Regions from separate parts of the Epibacterium sp. ABZ3_068 genome, predicted to be linked through region 3. Evidence: riboswitches for the same ligand, from Rfam matches in the RefSeq annotation. Region 3 holds a riboswitch; each other region holds the start of a gene.

The links. A riboswitch is a leader RNA that binds a small molecule or an ion and turns the genes downstream of it on or off. The one in region 3 is predicted to bind cobalamin.
Positions count from the first base shown of each region.
Region 1: it holds a riboswitch for cobalamin, as region 3 does, so the genes downstream of both, ACXAEW_RS01310 (TonB-dependent receptor plug domain-containing protein) here and ACXAEW_RS09300 (hypothetical protein) in region 3, are expected to answer to the same signal.
Region 2: it holds a riboswitch for cobalamin, as region 3 does, so the genes downstream of both, ACXAEW_RS01085 (DUF1636 family protein) here and ACXAEW_RS09300 (hypothetical protein) in region 3, are expected to answer to the same signal.
Region 4: it holds a riboswitch for cobalamin, as region 3 does, so the genes downstream of both, ACXAEW_RS08785 ((2Fe-2S) ferredoxin domain-containing protein) here and ACXAEW_RS09300 (hypothetical protein) in region 3, are expected to answer to the same signal.

Region 1 is NZ_JBSWUV010000001.1:258,103-263,741, reverse strand. Features, by position in the region: gene ACXAEW_RS01320 (FecCD family ABC transporter permease) at 1-485, opposite strand, end outside; gene ACXAEW_RS01315 (ABC transporter substrate-binding protein) at 482-1,318, opposite strand; gene ACXAEW_RS01310 (TonB-dependent receptor plug domain-containing protein) at 1,322-3,274, opposite strand; cobalamin riboswitch at 3,366-3,574, opposite strand; gene tnpB (IS66 family insertion sequence element accessory protein TnpB) at 4,054-4,404, opposite strand; partial or broken gene ACXAEW_RS01300 (IS3 family transposase) at 4,826-5,639, opposite strand, start outside.
Region 2 is NZ_JBSWUV010000001.1:213,491-219,129, reverse strand. Features, by position in the region: gene cobN (cobaltochelatase subunit CobN) at 1-2,469, opposite strand, end outside; gene cobW (cobalamin biosynthesis protein CobW) at 2,476-3,561, opposite strand; gene ACXAEW_RS01085 (DUF1636 family protein) at 3,567-3,956, opposite strand; cobalamin riboswitch at 4,052-4,265, opposite strand; gene cobO (cob(I)yrinic acid a,c-diamide adenosyltransferase) at 4,316-4,951, shown strand; gene ACXAEW_RS01075 (DUF1513 domain-containing protein) at 5,063-5,639, opposite strand, start outside.
Region 3 is NZ_JBSWUV010000001.1:1,933,168-1,938,806, reverse strand. Features, by position in the region: gene nudC (NAD(+) diphosphatase) at 4-999, opposite strand; gene ACXAEW_RS09315 (5'-nucleotidase C-terminal domain-containing protein) at 1,278-3,122, shown strand; RNA gene ffs (signal recognition particle sRNA small type) at 3,219-3,317, shown strand; cobalamin riboswitch at 3,403-3,647, shown strand; gene ACXAEW_RS09305 (hypothetical protein) at 3,605-3,769, shown strand; gene ACXAEW_RS09300 (hypothetical protein) at 3,753-4,175, shown strand; gene ACXAEW_RS09295 (protein-tyrosine phosphatase family protein) at 4,186-4,728, opposite strand; gene ACXAEW_RS09290 (DNA polymerase III subunit gamma/tau) at 4,949-5,639, shown strand, end outside.
Region 4 is NZ_JBSWUV010000001.1:1,829,050-1,834,688, forward strand. Features, by position in the region: gene ACXAEW_RS08775 (ABC transporter permease) at 1-714, opposite strand, end outside; gene ACXAEW_RS08780 (ABC transporter substrate-binding protein) at 711-2,231, opposite strand; gene ACXAEW_RS08785 ((2Fe-2S) ferredoxin domain-containing protein) at 2,249-3,022, opposite strand; cobalamin riboswitch at 3,144-3,368, opposite strand; partial or broken gene ACXAEW_RS08790 (hypothetical protein) at 3,757-4,093, opposite strand; gene ACXAEW_RS08795 (DoxX family protein) at 4,944-5,639, opposite strand, start outside.

The DNA of each region.
Region 1 (5,639 bases), 1.7 Mb from region 3:
AGGTTCAGCACCAGCGACGTGAGCGCCGCCGCGATCGCCGAGATCGCGATCCCCGCCAGGATCAGCGTCAGCGAGTCTCCCTGCGGTCCGGCCAGCGCCATCACCAGAAACACCCCCGCCAAAGCTCCGGCAAGCGCCGCCAGTGGCAGGCCCAGGGTCAGGCTCGCCGCCAGCCCGGCATTGATCGCCAGCACCGCCCCCAGCGCCGCCGAGGAGGACACGCCGATCAATCCCGGCTCTGCCAGCGGGTTGCGCAGATAGCCCTGCATGGCCGCCCCCGCCAGCCCAAGCCCGCCGCCGATGATCACTGCCAGCAAGGCGCGCGGTAGCCGGATTTCCCGCATCACAAGGGTCAGCGGTCCGTAGCCGTCATCAAACAGCGCTGCCAGGCTCTCGGTCGCGCGCACATCCGCCGGTCCCACCGTGAGCGACAGCAGGAACAGCACCAGCATCGTGACGCTGAGGGCGATCATCAGACGGGTCATTTGCGGTCCTCCTGCGCCACAAACAGGCGGCGCTCTGCAGCGAGGGCCTCGACCGCGCGCAAGACATGCGGGGTGCCGCAGACCCAATCCGCGTCGCGGATCTGTCCGGCACCGCTGCGGGCGGCCAGATGGCGCACCACCGGATGCGCGAGATTTTCCTCGCTGCGCGAGGCGCGCGGATAGGGGGATGTTGCGACCAGGAGATCCGGCGCCGACATCGCCAGCACTTCCAGCGGCATGTGGCCGGAGCCACCAAAGCCCAGCTCATCCGCGATATTGCGCAGCCCCGCCGCCCGCAGAATCTGGCCTGCCAGGGTGCGGCTGCCGGAGGTGAACCCATTGGCGGCATAAAGCGCGGCGCGCGGGCGTTCGCCTTCGGCCCCCTGCAACAAGGCAAGCCGCTTGTCATAGTCGGCCAGCAGATCGCGGGCAGCTTCCTCGCGGTCCAGGACTTTGCCCATTTTCAGGATCCGCTCCCGCACATCCTGTAGCGAATCCGCAGGCTGGAACACCACCACCGGCACGCCAAGGCGTTGCAGCATATCCGTGGTCGCCCGGGTCGAAAACGCACCCGCCAGCACCAGGTCAGGCTTCAACAGATAGATCTCCTCGGCCAGACCGTGGTTGGCGGGATAGGCCATGGCCGCGTCCGCCATGGCCGAGGCGCGTGTGTCCTGCGCGATGTAGGAGACCGAGGCAAGCTGGCCGGGCGCCGCAAGCAGCATCGCCAGCTGGTCAGTGCAGAGGTTCATCGACACCACGCGCGATGGCCCGGCAAAAGTACCGGTGGCGGCCCATAGAAGAGCAAGGATTATGCCGGGCAGTTTGCGCATGGATCAGAACGAGGCCCGTACGCCGATATAGGCGGCGCGGCCGCGTTTGGCGTAGCCCCAGACGTCCGCGTAGTCCTCGTCGAACAGGTTGGTGACACGCCCGGTCAGCACCACGTTATCCGTCAGCTCATACTGAGCAGCCACATCAACGGTGGTGTAATCCGGCAGCTCAGCGGTGGCAAAGGAGCCAAAGAACTGACTGTCCCAATTGCCTGCCACATGCCGGATGTCCGTGGTGACAGAGCCGCGGCCGTTGAAAGTATCCAGTGTGGCACTCAGTAGAAGCTCGTGCTCCGGGCGGCGGATCTCAACCGAGCCATTGGGGTTGGTGGCGTCCAGATAAGTGTAGGACAGGCGCAGATCGAGGTATTCGCTGGCTTCCAGGCTTGCAGCCAGCTCAACCCCCTTGCGATCACTGTCACCGGCTTGGTTGCGGTAGGAGAACGTGGTTGCGTTCACCATGTAGCTCTCGATCTCGCCTGTCAGCGTCTCGTCGAAATAGGTCACATCAACCAGGCCGCGCCCTTGAAGGAACGGCACCTCAATCCCGAAATCGAAGCTGCGGTTTTCCTCCGGCTGCAAGTTCGGATTGCCGAGGTAGGTGGTGGAGCCGAAGGTGCTGTTGGCAAACAGCTCAAAGTAAGAGGGGTTCACAACACCGGTGCCAGCCGAGCTGTGCAGGCGCACGCCGCTGCCAGCAAACGTGTAGGAAGCACTGGCGGTCCAGCTGGTGGCGTCTTCGAATACGCTGTTGCTGTCGTGGCGCACCCCGAGCTGCAGGTCCAGGCCGTTGGCAAAGCTGCCGCGGTATTCCAGGGCAATCGAATTGGTTTCGCGCGCAAAGGCCGGGTTGGAACTGCTGGAGTCCTCTTCCCATTCCAGCATTGCGTTCAGAAGATGGTCTGCTTGATCAGCCTGCTGCCCGTCCAGGCCGAAGCTCAGCAGGTACTTTGCTGCTTCAGTCTTGGTCTCGGTCGGGGTACCGCCATTGAAGGACCGGTCAAAGTCAGTGCGTTCGATTGACAGGCGGTGTTTTAGGCGGCCGCCTAATGTGTCCAGTTCAGCATAGACCTGAGCCAGCTGCTCATCCCGGTCACTGAATTGCGTCGGATCATCCACGACATAGCTGGCCGCGTCCGTTGCGGTGAATGAGGTGCTGTCGCTGTCATAGCGTTCATCCGAAGTGCGGAAGTTGAAGCCAATCTTCAGCCGGTCGGTGACCAGGTAGTCACCTTTCAATTGCAGTGTATTGCGGCGGATGCCGTCTTCTTCACCGCCATCGCCCGAGGTGTCATAGCCGTCGTCATTGTCATGGGCGAAGCTGAAGGCGATACCGCCGCGCTCGGTCCGCGACGAAACCCGGGCCGAGGCCCGGTAGCCGTCAGAGCCTGCTTCCGCGCTGCCGCCGTATTCCGTGCCGATGCCGCCGGACTTGGTGATGATGTTGATCACACCGGCCGAGGCGTTGGAGCCGTAGAACACCGACTGCGGGCCGCGCAGAACCTCGATCCGCTCGATATTGGCAGTGTCCAGGCCGGAAAGAATGTACTCGCTGTCACCGCCCGAGGCTTCGACGCCGTCGATCAGGATCAGAGTGTGATTGGCTTCGGCACCGCGGATGCGGACCTGGGTAAAACTGTCGCCGGAGCCGTTCACCATCAGGCCGGGGACCGAACGCAGCGCGTCCTGGACGGTGGTGGTCCCGCGATCTTCGATTTCTTCGCTGGTCAGGACTGAGACTGAGCGGCCGTATTTTTGGGCCTCGACCGGCGTAAAGCCGCCGGAGACGATGATCTCTCCCAGATCGGTGACCTCGTCATCCTGGGCGGTCGCGATTACAGGGGCGGCGGCCAGGGCCGCGGCTAGGGACAGGCTTGCCTTGCGCATATTCCATTCCTCCCGGCCCGCGCAGCAAGCACAGGCCAAGCGGCTGCCCATGCCGGGCAGCATGTTCATAATTCTGGTCTTTGGAAGGCAATGCCCCCGCAGACGGTGAAAACTGCCACCACTACGGAAGGTCCGTTATCTTCGGCGCGCCCCGCACCGCGATAGGGTGATCATCCTGGCAGGTCTCCTGACTTGCGGGTCGAGGCTTTGCTGCGCCTTCCCGCCCCTTGGGGCAGTGGCATACCGCAGCATTGCTCTCCGCTCACAGTTGCGGGGGCAGTCACGGATTCGGCGCCTGTTGGCTACACCTCACCGTGTTCCCTTTTAACCGGATGGTCTCCCAGCCGGACCAGAATGGCCAGGACTTAGGCAAACTGAACTTAATCTGTCAAGCGCCAAAGTCTAGTGAGACGGCTTAGAGAGGGCGCCAAAAGGCGTCATCGCGAGAAACTGATTTCGTTAAACTGTTAAAACTGAATACTACTTCGGGAAATGGAGGACTGATGCGGTTAGGCTCAAAGTCCTTACTCGGAAGCAAAGGTGCATACGTATCTCGCAGTATATGATTGAAGCAGATGAACTGCATGCCAGACTCACTGCCGGCGGTGAACCTCAATCAGTGCATCTACCGCAGAACAGCTGCTTTGGTCCTGCGGCACTGTGGCTTCTTCGATGCTGAGGAACGTCTGAAATGGCTCGGTCAGGCTGATCCATTGCGTCGACTAGTGCCGACCTTGGAAACGCAACTTTCCTCGCATAGCTGCCGCTGAGATCAGGCGCAGCATTCGGTAGAATTGGGCTCAAACCGGATCTTCGCCGCAATCTGCGCCAAGGTCTGCATTGTAAATTTAGATTGCCACCGGCTTCCGAACATGCCGAGGAACGACGCGCTGCCAATCCAAGCCTTCAAACAGGGCCTCGAATTGGGAACGGTTGATAGTGATAACGCCATCTGACATTCGCGGCCAAACAAAACCGGCGCCTTCAATTCGTTTGTAGGTCATGACGAGACCTGTCCCATCCCAAACAAGAATTTTCATACGATCGGACCGTTTCGCGCGAAATATGAAGATGGCGCCGCTGAATGGGTCCAGTTCAAATTCATTCAGAACGATTGCCGCTAGCCCGTCCATTCCTTTGCGAAAATCAACGGGCTTGGAAGCGAGGTAGAGTTTGAAGTTTCCGGAAGGCGAGATCATGAGAGCGTTTGGATTACTTGCAGTAAGTCGGACACCGGGTAGGAGGCAGGTAGCGAAATCTCTAGCTGGTCGCTGCGCAAAATGATCTCAGATGTGTCTATTGAATCTTCTGAATCCTCTCGAATCAGAATTTCTGCGAACGTTTTTTCTTCGCGTACTTCAGTTTTGCAGCCCTTGGACCGTCGGACATCAGAACGCCATTTGTAGATGAGTGACTGCGAAACTTTGCAAGTCTTCATGACTTCACGTACTGACAGCTCGCCGTTCTTTAGCCCGCTGTCTACGAACCTTTTGAAACTTGGCGGCCAAACGCGGCGCCCTCCGGCGTGAACCTCGATTTTGAAACCGTAGACTTCGAAAGACTGTCCTGACTGATCCATGCCGCGACCTCATTTGTTTTGAGGCATTATTGCATAACACTGGTAGCGTTGTGGGAGCTGTTTCGGGCCCTGGATACAACGCTTACATTCTGCATGGGCTTTCCTGGCGCGATGTAGTGCCAACCAACGCCAGTGTCCTGGCACCATCGCAGCACAGCATGAGATGTCATTTCCGTTCCGTTGTCGCTGACGATCATGTCGGGCTGACCGCGTCGGCGGATCAGTTCATCCAGTTCTCGGGTCATGCGTGAACCCGACAGCGAGCGATCCACGACCGTAGCCAGTGCTTCTCGGGTGCAGTCATCCACGATGCACAGCACGCGGAACCGTTGGCCGTCTGCGAAGGCATCTGACACGAAGTCCAACGACCAGCGCTGGTTTGCCCGTTCAGGCACCAGGATCGGCCTGCGCGTGCCCAGAGCCCGCTTACGAGAACGCCTGCGCCGCACGGCCAGCCCTTCCTCGCGGTAGAGCCGGAACAGTTTCTTGTGGTTCACCTCAAAACCCTCTCTGGCCAACAGGATGCCCAAACGGCGATATCCGAACCGACGGCGCTCGTTCGCCAGTTCACGCAGTCGTTTGCGCAGGGCGTCATCGCCCTGATCCTGCTTCTCATATTGAAAAACAGACCGATGCAGGCCCGCCAATTCGCACGCCCGACGCTCAGACAGGCCGTGCCGATCCATCACGTCCGACACGGCCCTGCGCTTCACATCAGGCGTCAGTAGTTTTTTGTCGCGAGGTCTTTCAAGGCCGCATTGTCCAGCATCGTATCTGCCAACATCCGCTTCAGACGATTGTTCTCGTCTTCCAGCGCTCTCAGTTTCTTCGCATCGGACACGTTCATGCCGCCAA
Region 2 (5,639 bases), 1.7 Mb from region 3:
GGGGAAGACGTCGCGGAATAGCCCTGAAACCCTTAAAGTCACATCAATCCGCGGGCGGCCCAGGAGGGCCAGCGGAATTACCTCAAAACCGGATACGCGTTCCGATCCATCATCCCATTTGGGGGCGAGACCGGCGAGATGGAGTGCCATGGCAAACTCTTCACCCGCCGTGCGCATGGTTGCGGATCCCCAGAGGTCAATCACCAGCCCCTTTGGCCAGTCGCCGTGATCCTGAAGGTGGCGGCGCAGCAGCTCTTCCGCCAGTTTGACCCCTTGCGTCTGCGCCGCCCGCGAAGGCACCGCGCGTGGGTCGGTTGTAAAGAGGTTGCGACCGGTTGGAATGACATCTGCCCGCCCACGATAGGGCGAGCCGGAGGGGCCAGGGTGGACATGTTGACCATTGAGTGCCGCGATAAGCCCCGAACGTTCATGTGCCCCGCATTCCCCGGTGCCGAAGATATGCAGGCCCTCGCCATACTGGCTTTCCTTGATGTCACAGACAAAGCTGTCGATACGGGTGATCGCTTCGGCGGCTGAGCTGTCGGCCGTCAACCCCAGATCAGCCTCAACCCCGGTGCCCTGCGCCTCTGCCCGGATGTCTTCGATCAGGCGGTCGCGTCGCGCTGGATCAAGCCCATCGGCGGTCGAGTATTCGTCCAGAAGGCTTTCGAGCCGTCCCATGCCTTCGGGCAGGTTGGTCTGCGCCAAAGGGGGAGGTAAGTGGCCAATCGTGATGCCCGCAATCCGGCGCTTGGCTTGCGCCGCTTCGCCTGGATCATTGACAATAAACGGATAGATCACCGGCAGGCGGCCAATGAGCGCCTCGGGCCAGCAGTTGCCGGACAGGGCCACTGCCTTGCCGGGCAGCCATTCCAGAGTGCCATGTGCACCAATATGCACCACCGCGTCGATTTGGCGCTGGAGCCAAAGATAGAAGGCCACATAGGCGTGGCGCGGGGTCCGGTCGAGATCATGATAATCATCGACACGGGTTTTCACTTGACCTCGTTCCGGTTGCAGGGCGATAATGGCGTTGCCCGCCTTCAAGGCGCGGAACCGGAAATTCTGCCCGTCACAGTCGGCATCATCTTCCGGATTGCCCCAAGCGGCACAGAGGTCTTCGCGCAGGCTGTCGGGCAGATCGTGCAATGCGGCCAGATAGTCGTTTAACGGAAGTTCCAGAACCTCTTTCATAAGACGCAGCCCTGCGTTTTTCGGCGTCTCGACCCCATAGCCTTGAGCTGCAAGCTCCTGAAGGATCGTTTCGCAGGAGGCCAGGGCATCCAGCCCGACCGCATGTGCGAGGTTGTGATCGCGCCCAGGATATGTCGACACAACAAGGGCGAGGCGCTTGTCCTGGTTGGCCTTTGTCGCCAGTGCTAGTTGTCCCGTTATCCGGTCAACCACGGCCCGTATGCGGTCTGGGTCTGCGCGATGAGCGAAACGGGAATATTCCAGATCAGGGTCCTTCTTTCCCGGTGCTTTGAAGCTGACCACACCGGCAAAGATGCGCCCGTCGACCTCTGGGAGAACCACATGCATCGCAAGGTCTGCAGGGGACAGTCCCCGGTTGGCCTCGGCCCAATCCTTACGCCGTGCAGTGGAGAGCGCGACTTGGAAAACGGGGCAGCCGGTGGTCGAGAGGGGGGATGGGCTTCCATCCCGCCCCTGAGCGGAAAACGCCGTGGCATTGATGATCGCAGCCGGAGAAAGCCCGGGCAGACAATCGCGCAGCCATTGCGTGGCGGCGGGCGATTTGAGACTGGTTGCAAACGCCCCAAAAGCGGCATAGCCGCGTGCGCGCAATTCGTAAATGAGCGCATCCACCGCTGCAGTATCCGCAGAGGTCAGATAGGAGCGGTAGAACGTCACAAGGATCAACGGTTTGCCGTCGCTGTCCAGATGGTCAGTGACACCCAGGTCGGGGTCGTAAAACCCTTGATCCGGCATTGTTTTAACGCCGCGCACTGGGCCTGCATAAAGCCCCGCAGCCAGCGCGAGTTGCGCCAAGGCAGCCTGGGCCGCAACGGCCCCCCCGGCGTCGCAAAGATGCTGCAGACGGCGCAATGTTGATGCGGGCAGGGTGGAAAGGTCATCCAGACGCGGGTCCTCGCGACCATCTGCAGGCAGGACCGCCAAGGCAATCCCCTTGCGCCGGGCGAGATCTTGAAGAGTGGCCAGCCCATAGGGCCAATAGCTTTCCCCGCCGATCAGCCGAACAAGAATTCCCTTGGCCCCGTCCAACGTCTGTTCCGCATAAACGTCCACAGACAGCGGATGCTTCAACGCGATCAGATTGGCGAGCCGCAAAGAGGGTAGGCTTCCGTCGGCTCTGTGCCAGCCCGCCGCAAAAGCACCCAGGTCGCTGTCTGAAAATGACAGCACAATCAGGTCTGCAGGCGTTTGGCCCAGATCCTGTGGTGTGTCACTTTCATCTAGCCCGTGGCTTTCGCGGAAGACGACGTGCATGGTGGATCAGGCTCCCAGATCTGCGTGGATACCCGCAGTGTCGATATTGTCGTGTTCCGCAATCACCACCAACTGGGTCTTGCGCTCCTGGGTCCCCCAGGGCTGATCGTATTGGGCCCGCAGACGTTCGCCAACGGCCTGGATCAGCATCCGCATCGGTTTTCCTTCAACCGCGACATAGCCTTTGACGCGCAGAATCTTGCGCTTTCGGGCCATCTCGATAATGCGATTTTGCAGGTCTTCAGGATCAGAGACTTCTCCCAATTCGACCACAATGCTCTCAAACTCGTCATGGCTGTGATCATGATGATGGTGGTGATCGTGTTCATCATCGTGTTCATCATCGTCATGATGGTGGTGATGCTCGTGGTTCGAGGGGCGGGCATCCAGATCATCTTCGGCCGCCGCTTCAAGGCCCAGGACAACACGCGGATCAATCACCCCTTCGGTCATCGGCAGGATCGGCAACTGGCGCGGGGCTTCTTTCTCGATCACGGCGCGTGCGGTGGCAACACCCTCCTCACCCGCCAGATCCGCCTTGGACAACAGGATGATATCCGCGCAGGAGATCTGATCCTTGAACAGCTCTGACAAAGGTGTTTCGTGGTCGATGCCCTCATCGGCCTCGCGCTGAGCCTGTACCGCGTCCAGATCCGTGGCAAACTGCCCTTTGGCAACAGCCTCGGCGTCGGCCAGTGCGATTACCCCGTCCACAGTGATCCGGGACCGGATGGCAGGCCAGTCGAAGGCCTTGAGCAAGGGTTTGGGCAGGGCGAGCCCCGAGGTTTCAATCACGATGTGATCCGGAGTTTCGGGCAGAGCCATCAACTGCTCGATGGTCGGGATAAAGTCATCTGCCACGGTGCAGCAGATGCAGCCATTGGCCAGTTCCATAATGTTTTCGGCAGGGCAGTTTTCATCCGCACAGGATTTCAGGATATCTCCGTCCACGCCTGCGGTGCCAAATTCATTGACCACCACAGCCAGTCGCTTGCCTTGCGGGTTTTGCATCAGATGGCGGATCAATGTGGTTTTACCAGCTCCAAGGAAGCCGGTGACAACAGTGACTGGGATTTTGTTGAGGTTGGACATTGGTTTTAGGCCTCAGGCAGCTTCAGAGGAGGAATGCGGGCAACAGTTTGCTTGCGAAAAATCTGTGGGCGTTCACGCCAGGGAACCAATCCGTCTGTGGTTTGGGCATAGGCTGCGACACCTTTCAGAATGTCTTCCACATGTTCATTTGGGTCCATGTCGCCATAGACATAGGTCCAGCGCTCGGCACCGCCGCTGAGAACCATGGAACATCCTCGGGTGCACGCCGAGAGGCATTCCACGCCTCGCAAAGTAACACCTTCGGGCAGTCTGGCTTCTGTTAAAGCCTCAAGCATCACTGCACCAGGGCGGGGGCCTTCAGGGTCCACATCCGCACGGCGGCAGGTGGTGCAGACGGTCAGCATTACCTCGCCAGATTCACGTGTGTCGGCCATTGTGTGCCGCTCCTTCCTGTTCTGTGGCTAAAAAGGTGCTGCCAGCGGGGCGCAGTTTACGTGTTGCCCTCAACCGGTTGCAGAACACCCCGTCCGCCCGTTGTTCGATGTGCTGGCAGGTCTCCCGGCTTGCAGATGTCACCTGAACGTCAGGCGGTGGCCTCCATCCTTCCCGGGAAAATCCCAGTGGTTTGCGGAAGCCTCATCCGGTCACGGTCGCGGGGGCGGCTGTGCTTGGCAGATTGCGCTGCTGTCACATTCCCTCTTCGCCCAAGGCACGCCTTGGGAACCAACATAAAACCCCTTGCGCTATTGCGCCCTTCCTTGTCAAGACATGGCAAAACCCGAAGGAGCATCCGATGAGTGAGACGTCCGAAAAAGTCATTTCCCATGAAGAGGCCGAACGCCATGCGTCCAAAATGGCCAAGAAGAAGGCCGCGCGCGACAAGATGATGAAGACCAAGGATGGTGAAAAAGGGTTGATCATCGTCCACACAGGGCCGGGAAAAGGTAAGTCCAGCTCGGGCTTTGGCATGATTATGCGGTGTATCGCCCACAAGATGCCCTGTGCCGTGGTGCAGTTCATCAAAGGTGCCTGGGCCACGGGTGAGCGGACACTAATCGAGGAAAACTTTGGTGATCTTTGTCAGTTCTATGCAATGGGAGAAGGGTTCACCTGGGAAACCCAGGATAAGGTGCGTGATATTGCTGCAGCGCGGAAGGGCTGGGAGAAAGCCAAAGAAATGATCCTGGATGAGCGTAACGCGATGGTTCTTCTGGATGAGATCAACATCGCGCTGCGGTACGAATATCTCGATCTTGAGGAGGTCCTGGAATTTCTGGTGGAGCGTAAACCGGCGATGACCCATGTGGTTCTGACCGGGCGTAACGCAAAAGAAGAGCTGATCGAGATTGCCGACCTTGTAACGGAGATGGGCCAGATCAAGCACCCATTTAGGGCAGGGATCAAAGCGCAGAAAGGTGTAGAGTTTTGATGTGCTTCCTGCAGGGCTTTGCCCTGCTGGCCTGACCAAAGGTCAGGCCAAGCCGCGCGCCAGAGAGCTGGAGCCAAAGGCTCCAGCTCTCTGGCGCGCGGCGCCCCCGTTTCAACCGACAGGCACCAGATGATTGTCCCACGCGGTTGCTGCGGTTGTGATTGTGTGTGTGTCATTGTGTGACAGGTTCAGGATCTGACCTTGACCGGTGGTGGCGATCCATCCGGCTGTGTTTCCAGTCAGGCCGCAGACATCAGTAACCTGATGCTCCTGAACAAGATCACCAGATGCGGTGTTCATAATCTGCACCCGGTCCCCACGGGGAGATGAAACCGCCACCTCCGTGCCCTTGGCAGAAAAGGCGATTGAACCGCCATATCCATTCAGATTTCGCAGGCGCGGGTCTCCCTCAGCCAAAAGCCGCGGCGGGGCGTTGCGCCTGTGCAGGCCCACGATTGGCGCAAGCTCGCCCAGGTCACCCTGCCATTGCATCGCGAAGCCAACCGTCCCGTCCGGTGACAGCGCAAGGTGGCGAATTGAGTTCAGATGCAGATCTTGATCCAGTTTCATTTGTTCCAGGATCTCGCCAGAAAAGCTCAGATAGCTGAGACATGGCTCCATTGTCGGCAGGTTCAGCTTGGCGCGGCCACTGTCCGGGTGTGTCTCTATTCCGCCGTTGGCAACGACC
Region 3 (5,639 bases):
CGTTCAGCGCAGTGTATCCGCAAGCCAGTTATCAAGAAGAAAACGCGCAATCGCTCCTTTGCGCGCGGGTCGAATTTTTGGATGCAAGCCTGCCTGAGATTCCATGATCTCTTGTTTACTGGCCCAGATCGCATCCTCGATTTCATCGGGGTCGATTGTAATATCTTCGCTGGTCGCTTCCCCCCAGCACCCGAACATCAATGACATCGGAAAAGCCCAGGGCTGGCTGGCCAGATACCCGACGGCGCCAACGTTCACACCGGTTTCTTCCAGAACCTCACGCCGAACGGCCGCTTCCAGGGTTTCACCCGGCTCAACAAACCCGGCCAGCAGGGAATACATCCCCTCAGGCCAGCCCGGAGACCGGCCAACCAGAACCTTATCACCCCGCGTGATCAGCATGATGACAACAGGGTCCGTACGCGGGAAATGCCGGGTTCCACAGGCTGGACACAGACGCTGCCAGCCGCTTTCAATCATATCGCTTTTCGCGCCGCACTTCGCGCAGAAACCATGTGTTTCATGCCAGGCAAGAACGGCCTTGGCTGTTGCGGCGACTTCTGCATCAAATGGGGAAAGCGCCGCCATAATGCTGCGCAATTCGGCAAAAACATGACCTGTTGGCAATTCGGGATGCTGCTGTTCGCTGAGATCTCGAAATGCACCAATCTGGCTCAGGTCTTCGCCTGCGGGCTCCCAATCGGCCAGTTCGGCTGCAAATACTCCCAGCCCTTGCTTGTCCAGACCCAGGAAGACTGAACGCGACTGGCTTCCGGCAACCAGCGCATGGTTGCTAGCCAAAAAGACAAGCTGATCCGGTGGCAGCGTTTCGTCCCCTTCCGAGCAGTCCGTACGCCGCGCCAGCGGCTTGCCTTCCCACAACAAAAGCACCTGACCGCCCTGTTCCCAAAGCGAGCCGAGCCGGGCTTCATCGGTGCGCAAATGGGCCGCTCTATCCAGCCCGCCGCCACCAAAGGTCACTGTTTCTGCGTGTTTCATATGCTCTTTATCACTTGCCTGTTTTTTGGAATTTCTTGAGGTGCGATTTAACCTTTTGGAACCCCATTCAAATTATCCCACAGCGAAGTTTTCGCAAAAAATCGTTTCATTGCCAACATTTTACCGGAAACTTCCCCCTATGGTTGCGACACCCCCCCAAAAATGGTGAATTGTTAAGATTCTACACTTTGCACATGCTTTAAACACTGTTTCAATGGGTGAGAACACCGAAGAAATCCAGGGGCGGGCAAATCAGAAATGCGCCAGGCTACGGCAAAATGACAGGAACGCAAACGCCTCCGAATAATCCGGTGGCCCGGTTGCGCCTGATGGCAACAACCGACTTACATTCCCATCTTATTGCCCATGATTACTATTCTGACAATTCGAACATCGCTTTAGGTCTCACACGTGTCGCAACCTTGATCAAACACGCCCGTACCGAAGCGGCCCAACAGGGCGCCGCCACGGTATTGGTGGACAATGGAGATGGGTTTCAGGGCGCTCCGATCGGTGAAAACATCCTGCAGGGTGAGAAACAGAAACACCCTCTGATCACTGCCTTTAGCATTCTCGATTACGATGTGATGGGGCTCGGGAACCATGATTTCAATTACGGTCTGACCACTTTGGGCCGGCTCTTGAAAGATGCGCCCTGCCCTGCAATTTGTTCAAACATGAGCGCAATTCAGAGAGGTCTGGAACTCCCCTTCCAAGACAGCGCCATTCTGGAACGACAGATCCCGGCAATGCCCGACAAGCCGCCTGTCCGTATCGGCGTGCTTTCGGTCTTGCCTCCGCAAACCGTAGTCTGGGACGCCCATTACCTGGAAGGTCGGGTTGTTGTTCAGGACATGGTCAACGCGGCCAGGGATGTCGCCCGGTCGCTGCGCGCGCAGGGATGCGATCTGGTGGTTGCCCTCGCGCATACGGGTCTGGGTGAACATGACGCTGTTTTGAACATGGAAAACGCCCTTCACCCGCTCAGCGCCCTACCCGAGATCGATGCAATCGTTGCGGGCCATACCCATTTGGCGCTGCCGGACAAAACCCAACCCAAAGACAGCGCGGTGGTGATGCCCGGCGCATTTGGCAGCCATTTGGGCCTTATCGACCTGTCACTGAGCTGGGTTGATGACCGTTGGCGTCTGACAGAGGCTCAGGCTTCACTGCGCGCGGTTGCTCTCAGTAACGGTGAACTGGTCGAAGAAGAGACTGCGCTCAGAGACGCGCTGATGGATGACCATGAAAAAGCCTGCAAACGGCTCGACCAACCGGTTGGTACACTCTCTCAACCATTGCACTCGTTTTTCACCTTTTTCTCACATGACCGGTCGCTGGAGCTGACCGCCTGCGCGCAAGCGGCCGCCTTGCGAGTCTATATCCAGGGCACGCCGGCATCGGACCTACCCATGTTGTCGGCGGTTGCACCGGGAAAATTCGGCGCCCGCGCCGGCCCCAGCTATTACACCGATGTGCCGACGGGCCCGGTGACCATGCGCCATGTAAACGATTTGCAGGTCTTCCCAAATCAGCTGCGCGCAGTGGAGATTTCCGGCACCGAGCTTGCCGACTGGCTTGAAATGTCCTCGGGCATATTTAATCGTATCACCCCAGGCAGCCAGAACCACCCTTTGGTCAATGATCAACGCGCTGGTCACAACTATGATGTGATCTTTGGCGTGGAGTACGACATCGACCTGACCCAGCCCATACGCTTCAACGCAACCGGAATTTTGGTCGACCCAACCGCCAGACGCATTCACAACCTGCGCTGGAACGGAGCCCCCGTTCGCCCCGATCAGCGCTTCTTGGTGGCTGTAAACAGCTACCGCGCCAGTGGCGGCGGGCATTTCAATATGGTCCGATATGCGCCGCAGGTCTCATTGCCGCCGGTACATCTGCGGGACGTCATCCGCGACTATATTGCCGGTCATCTGCGCCGGGATCCCTTGGAAAACGCTCCCTCTCCATGGCATTTCTCCCCGATCGGCCAGGCCACTCAGGCGATTGCCCTGACTGGCCCCGCAGCCACCCAGCATTTGGACGAGCTGCCTGCCAGCCGTGTGTCACTCTTACCCGTTAATTCCGAAGGGTTTCTGGAACTGCGCCTGCAGCTCTAACCTGACTGCGCGCGGCAAGCCCCTCTTTTGCACGGAACTGTTCCTGTTTTTTGTCATCCCCTTGTCATTCTTTGATCCGCGCTCTATATCCGGATTCGAGAGGTTGGCGCGGGCGAGCGCCTCGCCAACCTGGTCAGGTCCGGAAGGAAGCAGCCACAACGAGCCCCGCTTGGGTCGATGTCCAGCCTCTCACCTTATCTCCGCACACAAACCCATCAGCATGTGGTCGGAGCGCAATTGCGCACCACAAGATTTCGTTTGACGACTCGCCTCCGCCCCCGCTAGCCATGGTGCAGATGGTTCTTGTGCCCACTGCTGTGGAACAGGATGAAAAGGGAACACGGTGCGGAGCCCCTTTGCGCGTTGCAAAGGTTTCTCCCAGTCCGAGACTGCCCCCGCAACTGTAAGCGGCGAGCTGCCCCGAAATGAACCACTGGCCCTTTGGTGAGAGATCACACTGGCCGGGAAGGTTCGGGGACGCATTGACCCGCAAGTCAGGAGACCTGCCATCCGTACTGAAACTCGAAACCGGGCGGGGTGCTCCGGGACGGGATCTGCGCATGGCTGAACCACAGCAAAAACGCCCGGTCTACGTTCCCAATTACCCGACCCAAATGCGCGGAGGGCGCGATGATCTGGACCAATGAAACGCATGATTGTGCGGCGACACATTGTATGAAACTGGGCCGCCCCTGCCCGGCTGTCATGCGAATGATCAAGGCGCTCAGCGCCAGCATGACGACAGCAAAGGGTGTAACCGAAGATAACTTTCAGATGACCGGGCAGGCCGAGCTGAACGCCTGCCCCGAGGGCTGCATGGCCCGGTTTGTGGCATCGCACTATCGCATTCGGGTGTTTTGCGACGTAGAGGACACCGCGGATCAATCTGATCTGGACCTGTTTGCAGATGTCATGCTGTGCAAAGACGGCGCCAACGCAGTTGCACTTGCCCCTCTCCCGGCGCGGCCACGGGCGCTTGCGCAGGCCATTCCACATAAAGCAAAGACCCAGAACGTGCTGCAGGAGCGGATATCTGCCACTCGCCCCGGCTGAGATTTGCGTCCTAAACCCTGCGCGCGCCGATGGCCCAGGCCATCTGTTCGTCCGTTTCTACAGCACAGGGGCGGATCGCGCGCAGCCGTTTCAGCGCTGAATGCGGCTGTTCGCCGGCTTCGATCATCAAACGCAAAACCGCCATCCCCGACCGGCCGCATCCGCCCTTGCAATGAACCAGAACCCGACCGCCTCCAACCAATGCCCTGCGCGCTGCATGGCTGGCCTTGGGCCATTTGAACAAAACATCCGGCGGCGGCGTGCTGAAATCGGGCACCGGCAAGTGAAACCACCGGCTGGCCATGCTTTGAATGTCAGAGCCAAGCGTCAGCGCGCCCACGGCTTCATGCTCGGGCGTAGTGGTCATTGACAGGACCAGCCCCGGTTTCCAATCGTTTATGTGCTGCAAATCCGCCCAGTAATCGCCAGTTGCTCCGGGCAATCGGCACAAGGCCAAGTTCCCATTCGCCACCGAAAGGGCATGTATTGTCAGCGTGTTTTGACCCGGTTCAATTGGTCCTGAACCTTTGGCCGGTGTTGACGTGCGTTCCATCCGCATCAGCGCCTCCCCAGCTGGGCTAGAGTTCCGCCATTCCCACCCCTAAACTCTAACTCTGGAATATGTCATAAACCTAGAACTTTCTTATAAAAACGGCTGGATCCCGGGTCGTTTGCCAATATGCCATCCCACCGCCAGATGAGCAGTGGACGAATACAGCCCGCTTGCCTAGTTTGTGACAAATGATCAAACGACGCGAATCCGGCGGAGCATTATGACTGACACCCCTGCGGCAGAGGCGGGCACCCAGCCCAAATATCAGGTACTTGCGCGCAAATACCGGCCCGAGACCTTTGCCGATCTGGTGGGCCAGGACGCAATGGTGCGCACCCTCAGAAACGCCTTTGAAACGGGCCGGATCGCGCAGGCCTTTGTGATGACCGGCATCCGTGGTACCGGCAAGACCACTACCGCGCGGATCATCGCCAAGGGGATGAATTGTATCGGCCCCGACGGCACCGGGGGGCCCACAACAGAACCCTGCGGCGTCTGTGAACATTGCAAGGCGATCATGGAAGGCCGGCATGTCGATGTGATGGAGATGGACGCGGCCTCACGCACGGGTGTCAATGACATCCGCGAAATCATCGACAGCGTCGCCTATCGCGCGGCCTCTGCGCGCTACAAGATCTATATCATCGACGAAGTGCACATGCTGTCGACCTCAGCCTTTAACGCGCTGTTGAAAACGCTGGAAGAGCCGCCGGCCCACGTTAAATTCATCTTTGCCACCACTGAAATCCGCAAGGTGCCGGTCACGGTGCTGTCACGGTGCCAGCGGTTCGATCTGCGTCGGATTGAACCCGAGGTGATGATTGCCCTTTTGCGCAAAATCGCAACTTCTGAGGGGGCCGAGATTGCGGAAGATGCGCTGGCACTGATCACCCGCGCTGCCGAAGGCTCAG
Region 4 (5,639 bases), 100 kb from region 3:
ATGGCGCAGAAGGATGCGCCATTCTGAGGCCCCGCGTGCGCGGGCCACCTCGCTATAGCCGCTCGCCATCGCCTCCAACAATCCTGCGCGCAGCAGTTGGGTCCAACTGGCCGCGCGGTCCAAACCGATAATGAAGGCAGGGATGAGCGCGGCAGACCAGGACGGTTCCGCCAAAACGCGACCGAACTGGAAGCCCACAACGACGAACGTCAGCGCCAAGAGTGCAAAGACAAAGGTCGGAAGCGCGGCACCAATCTGCGTGTAAAGCCGGATCAGATGGTCGGGCCAGCGGTCTTGGAAGGCGGCGGCGATCACCGCTAGGACCAGCGAAAAGGCGATCGAGAACACCAAAGCAAGCCCCAGCAACATCAGAGTCGCTGGCAACCGCTCCATGAGCTCCTGCGTGACCGGCGCCTGGCTTGTAAAGCTTTGCCCCAGATCACCCTGAAACACGCCACTCAGCCAGGTTATGAACTGAACAACCAGCGGTTCGTTCAATCCCAGCGCTTCGCGCGTGGCTTCGATTTCCTCAGAGGTAATGTCTTGCATGCCCCGCCCCAAAAGCACCCGTTCGGCCACATCGCCGGGCGCAAGCGGAAGGATCGCCCAGACGATCACACTGGCGGCCAAAGCCGTCAGGAGGGCCTGGGCGGTCCGCAGGAGGACAGCGACCGCAAGGCCGCCGCGCTCTATTATGGTTCGTAACCAAGTCACTGTTTCGGAGCGGTATCGTACTTGATATGGTTCCACGCCACGGCGGGGACGTAATTGGACCAAGCATCGCTTGTGAGCGCGCGTTCAACCAGGATCGTTGCATTGAACACATAGGGATCCTCGTCAACAAGGATCGTTTGAATCTCGCGCAGCAATTCGTAGCGCGTTTCCTCGTCAACAGTCACATCCAGCGTCTCAATGAGCTTTTGGATACGATCGTTGCAATAGCCGCCGTAGTTCCGGTCGCCCTCGCAAGCAACGTAGCGGTTCAGGAAACCGCTGACCGAGCCGACAGTGGCAGTGCCCGTTGCAACCATTGCCAGGTCCCAGTCAACCAGATCGTTCATGGTCGCTTCCGTGACGCTATCGACCGAGACGATCTCGGATTGGATTCCGATGGCGGCCAAATACGCCTGCATCGCCGTCGACAGTGGGACCAGGTCGGGCTGCTGCGGATAGATCATCAACGTGACCGACAATGTCTCCCCGTCACGCCTGCGCGTGTCTCCATCGCGGAGCCAGCCCGCCGCGTCGAGGAGCGCATTTGCCTCATCCACGTCATAGCGATAGTTTTCAACCGCCCAAGGGAAGCGGGGGTTGTACAGCGATGTGGCCGGAATCTTTGCGCCATGAAATACATCGTTTGCAAGCTCCTCGTAGTTCACAGCCAGCATAACGGCTTTGCGCACCGCAATCTCTTCGAAGGCACCGTTGGTCACATCCATGGCGGAGAGGAACCCGCCCGTTGAGGGGGCCCCAAGAGCAAGGTTCACGTTGGGCGTCACCGCAAACACCGGGGCGGCGGCAATGGGCGGATAAAGGGCGATGTCCACTTCGCCGTTTTGCACTGCCAGAATGCGTGCGTTCACATCCGATACAAACCGCAGCTCAAGGCCGGCCATAGCTGGGGTGCCTTGCCAATAGTCATCGTAGCGCTCTGCAATCATACGCTGGTCGTTCAGGTCCACAACCTTGTACGGTCCTGTGTGGATTCCCGCCCCCTCAAGCGCCTCATAGTCCTCACCTGCGGCCAAAACCGGCGCCACATCGATGATCATAAGACGGCTCTCATGGGCCAAGATGCTGGGCATCTCGGGAACCGGCACGCCGGTATTCACGGTGATTTCCAAAGGGCCCGTCTGCGTGAATGTCGCTTCAGCAGGTAAGACGGCCTGTGTACCCGAATTGCGCGCGCGGTGGTATTCGATTGCTGCCAATACAGCGGGGACGTCCATGACCTTGCCGTTCTGAAAAGTGATGCCGTCTCGGATCGTGATCACCCAGGTCGTATCATCGGTACGTTCAACGCTTTCAGCCAGCCAGGGCGTGATCGTCCCATCAGGCTGAAACTTCATAAGCAGTTCACCTTGACCGAACTCTTGCATCCAGAACCCTTGGCTGACCGGGTCCATGGACCGGATCTGAAAGCTTGTCGCCATCTTAATGATGTCCTCAGCCAGGGCGGGAACCCCCGCCAGCGCAACCGCGCCGCCGAGCAAGAGGGATTTGAGTGTCATGGATTTGTCTCCTAAATTTAGGCCAGTGTCGCGCATGCCGCCTTGGCCGTATGAAATCTGAGGTCGTCCGCAGTGCCGCCATATACCAGCACCTCGCGCACGAAACGGCGCGTGGCCGTAACGTCGGGCAGCCGGTACCAGTGGCCATGCGGGTAAAGCGCCAGCACAGGGCCGCGATTGCAGGGGTAGATGCAACCGGTTCGCGTTGTCAGGCAGCGGTCGAAAACACCCGCCGCCTTCAGCTCGTCTTTCAGCATATGGGTGAAAGACGCCGCCCCATGGATCGCACAGCGCGGCCCAGTGCAGACCAGAAGGTGAAAGTCAAAATCGGGAGGATCATTCCACCCGGGTTTGCCCAAGCGCGGGGTCACCCCCTCAATGGGTTTGGACGGATCAGGATGCGCCAGAGAGGCTGCCGTGAAGGCCTCCAGAGCATCGGTGTGGCGTGCAGGGTCCGGCCCCAGCTCCAACCACGTATCCGCGTTTTGCCCGCGCGTTCGCCACTCCGCCATAACGCCCGGCAACCACGCCAAAAGGCCTTCTGGAAATGGGATACCAAAAGGCTGCACCCGGATGCGACGGTGACCTTCGGCCCGCATAGCATCCAGAGCGTCCATCAGGCTTGGGCCGCCTTCTTCCAGACGGATAAGGCGCGCAGGGCGTGACGTGGCATTGAGTGCGGCCGCTTCGAGCCGCTTCAAAGCCCCTTTGCTCAACGAATACGCTGACACCACTAACAAGATCGCGTCCGCATCAGAGGCTTTGCCTAGCCGGTGTTGGGTGACGTCCATCCGATCCTCCGCGACGATGCAGGGGACCAAAGGAATCCGAAGCTCAGTAAAGGTAATCTGGCCTTTGTCATCTCGGTTCTCCTTCCCGGACACCCCGCCCGGTTTGATTTGCGTTGAAGCACCAAAGGTGCCCGAGATGGCAGGTCTCCTGACTTGCGGGTCCTTGCTTCCTCAAACCTTCCCAGGCCACAAACGTTTGGGCCCAGTGGTGTTTCAGAGGTCGCTCACCGCTTACAGTTGCGGGGGCAGTCACGGAGTTGGCGCCTTTTGGCTACACCTCACCGTGTTCCCTTTTCATCCCGGCAAAGGCTTGTGCCAACCGGGAACCATCGGCGCCAATTGAGATCAAATTGCGAACACGGTCAAGATCAAGAATAAGCAAAACGGCCAAAAGTGTTTTGTAATGCTAAGTTACAATCTTAGCCCCGACTGAGCGGCGACCCTGTTCACCTCGTGCATTTTGTTCGAGCCGTGAATGTCCCGTGCGGTTACAGCGTTGCGCCGCTCGATTTGAGGTTTTGTGGCTTCACGATAATGCTGCGCTTGCACAGGTCCAGATTGCCCGCGTCTGGTTGGTCTGATCGCAGCTCGACGAGAACAGGGGCGACAATCGAAATTGACGTTGACGAGTAGCTGCTCTGACGACACATTCCGCACTGAAGATAGATCGGCGCGACAAGGGCTGTGTTGCACAAATCGGTGCTTGACCGAACTTCGCCTTTCCCCGGACAGACTTATCCTACGGGCTCTGTGACGGGTATGCCAATAGCTGTGTAACGGTTGAGCACCGCGATCCGAACGAGAAGTTCGGCAACTTGTCGGTCGAAGTCTCGAGCCATGAGGCCTTGGCCGAGGAGTTTGACGCAGTTCATCCATCGACCGGCAGTGCATTTCGGCACGAAAAGCCACGAGAGGTTTCATTTCTGCGCGGCTGCGGCGGTAATAGCCGGTCAGTTTTCACCATAAGGCGCGACCGAGATATTGGCACGCTCTCTCGGCTTCGTTTCGTGCGATGGCGCCCGCTGTCTTCGGCTTCCAAAGCTGCGCATTCTTGCGCGGAGGGATGATGGCGGCGGGTCTCATGCACGCAGCCCGGACAGTCGCGACCACCCTTCCCGAGATTGGCTCAAAGCGTTTACCGCAGGGATTTCCCCCTATCTTACAGAGGGCGAGCGCATTGTTGGTGAGAACCTCTACGCGCGCCACTCTGTCGTATATGATAAGCTGCTCTCATACTTTTGGGCTTCGCTTGGATCGTGGATGAAGAGGTTCAACCGTCGGATTCGACTTTGGCTCGGTTTGAAGAATTGCGCGTGCAAGTGGTTACGACGCTCTATCGCGGCCCGTACCGGAATGGCCTTTTTGACGACCTTGCAAAGTCGCTCGATCTGACGAGGCAGGAGGGGTTCGTAGCTCGCACGGCAGAAGCATTCAAGGAAAGGGCGATGCCAGAAAACGTGGGTAAGTATGTGAGGGAAGGACACGTCCAGTCAGAGGTCCATTGGATGAAGGCCGAACCCATACCTAACAAGCTGGCTGACTGAACAGCTGCTTTGTCCGCATGGTCGCCCTTGATGAATAGCATGTTAAATGTCCGCTGTAGCGAACATCGATAGTCGCACGATCTTGCTACGATTGGACCTTACCTCATCAACAACCGGGGTGTTATTCGCGGCTAACTGTGCAGATGAGAGACATTCCGATGCAGTTACCTGATGATGGGGGCGAATATCGGGGATACATTCGATCTATGATATATCAACTTATAACCGGTTATATCGCATGCTGGATGTAACCGGCTATAGGTCATGTTGACCAATACTGCGCTTTGCATGAGTGACCGTACCGGATTTTAAGGTGTCCTCACTCCACATTAGCCAACGGCCCTAAAAAAAAGCCGTTGGCATGGTTGGGTTACGGTTTAGGAAATATGGCTTTCTTCACCGAATAGGGCAGTCTTGGGATTTTTGAAAAACGAACCGATCTGGAACGCATCTCCACCTGAGAACCGGATCAAGAGGGCGCATGCGGCTAGAAATGCAAACTCTCTTTTGATCGCATTGAGGTTGTCCCAGACTGACTTGGCCAGATCCAGTTTACCAAAGCAGTAGATTGCTAGAACTACAAACGCGGCAATTGCAGCAAATCGTACCGCGTGACCAGATAGCAGTACAGCGCCAATTGCGATGGAAATCAGCGGGAAACCAATCCAAGACTTCACATGGTCGAGACCAAAGAAAAACCCGCCTGCAAGAAAGACAATGCCGACGGAAAGGCGCATTAATAACCCTAAGGAGGCCCAGCGGTCGGACACGGTCACCGATCCGCGACCAAAAAGCGAGTGGTCTAAGCTAAACTTTCCTGATCCAACCATGGCTAGGGCAAAGCAGAAACCAGACAGACCGATGTCTCGGATTTGCACGATGAGCGCTGGCGTAAGGTAAGTTGCATCGGTCAGCACTTGGTTTGGCGTCGTGACGACGGGAAGGGCAGCTACAAAGGACCACATCAAGAGTGCGAATATTATTGCGAGCGGACGGATAAAAATACCCAGAAACAGGGCAACCCCGGCGAACAACTCGAATCCTGATAGGGCTGTCATAAAGGCCCAAGGCGT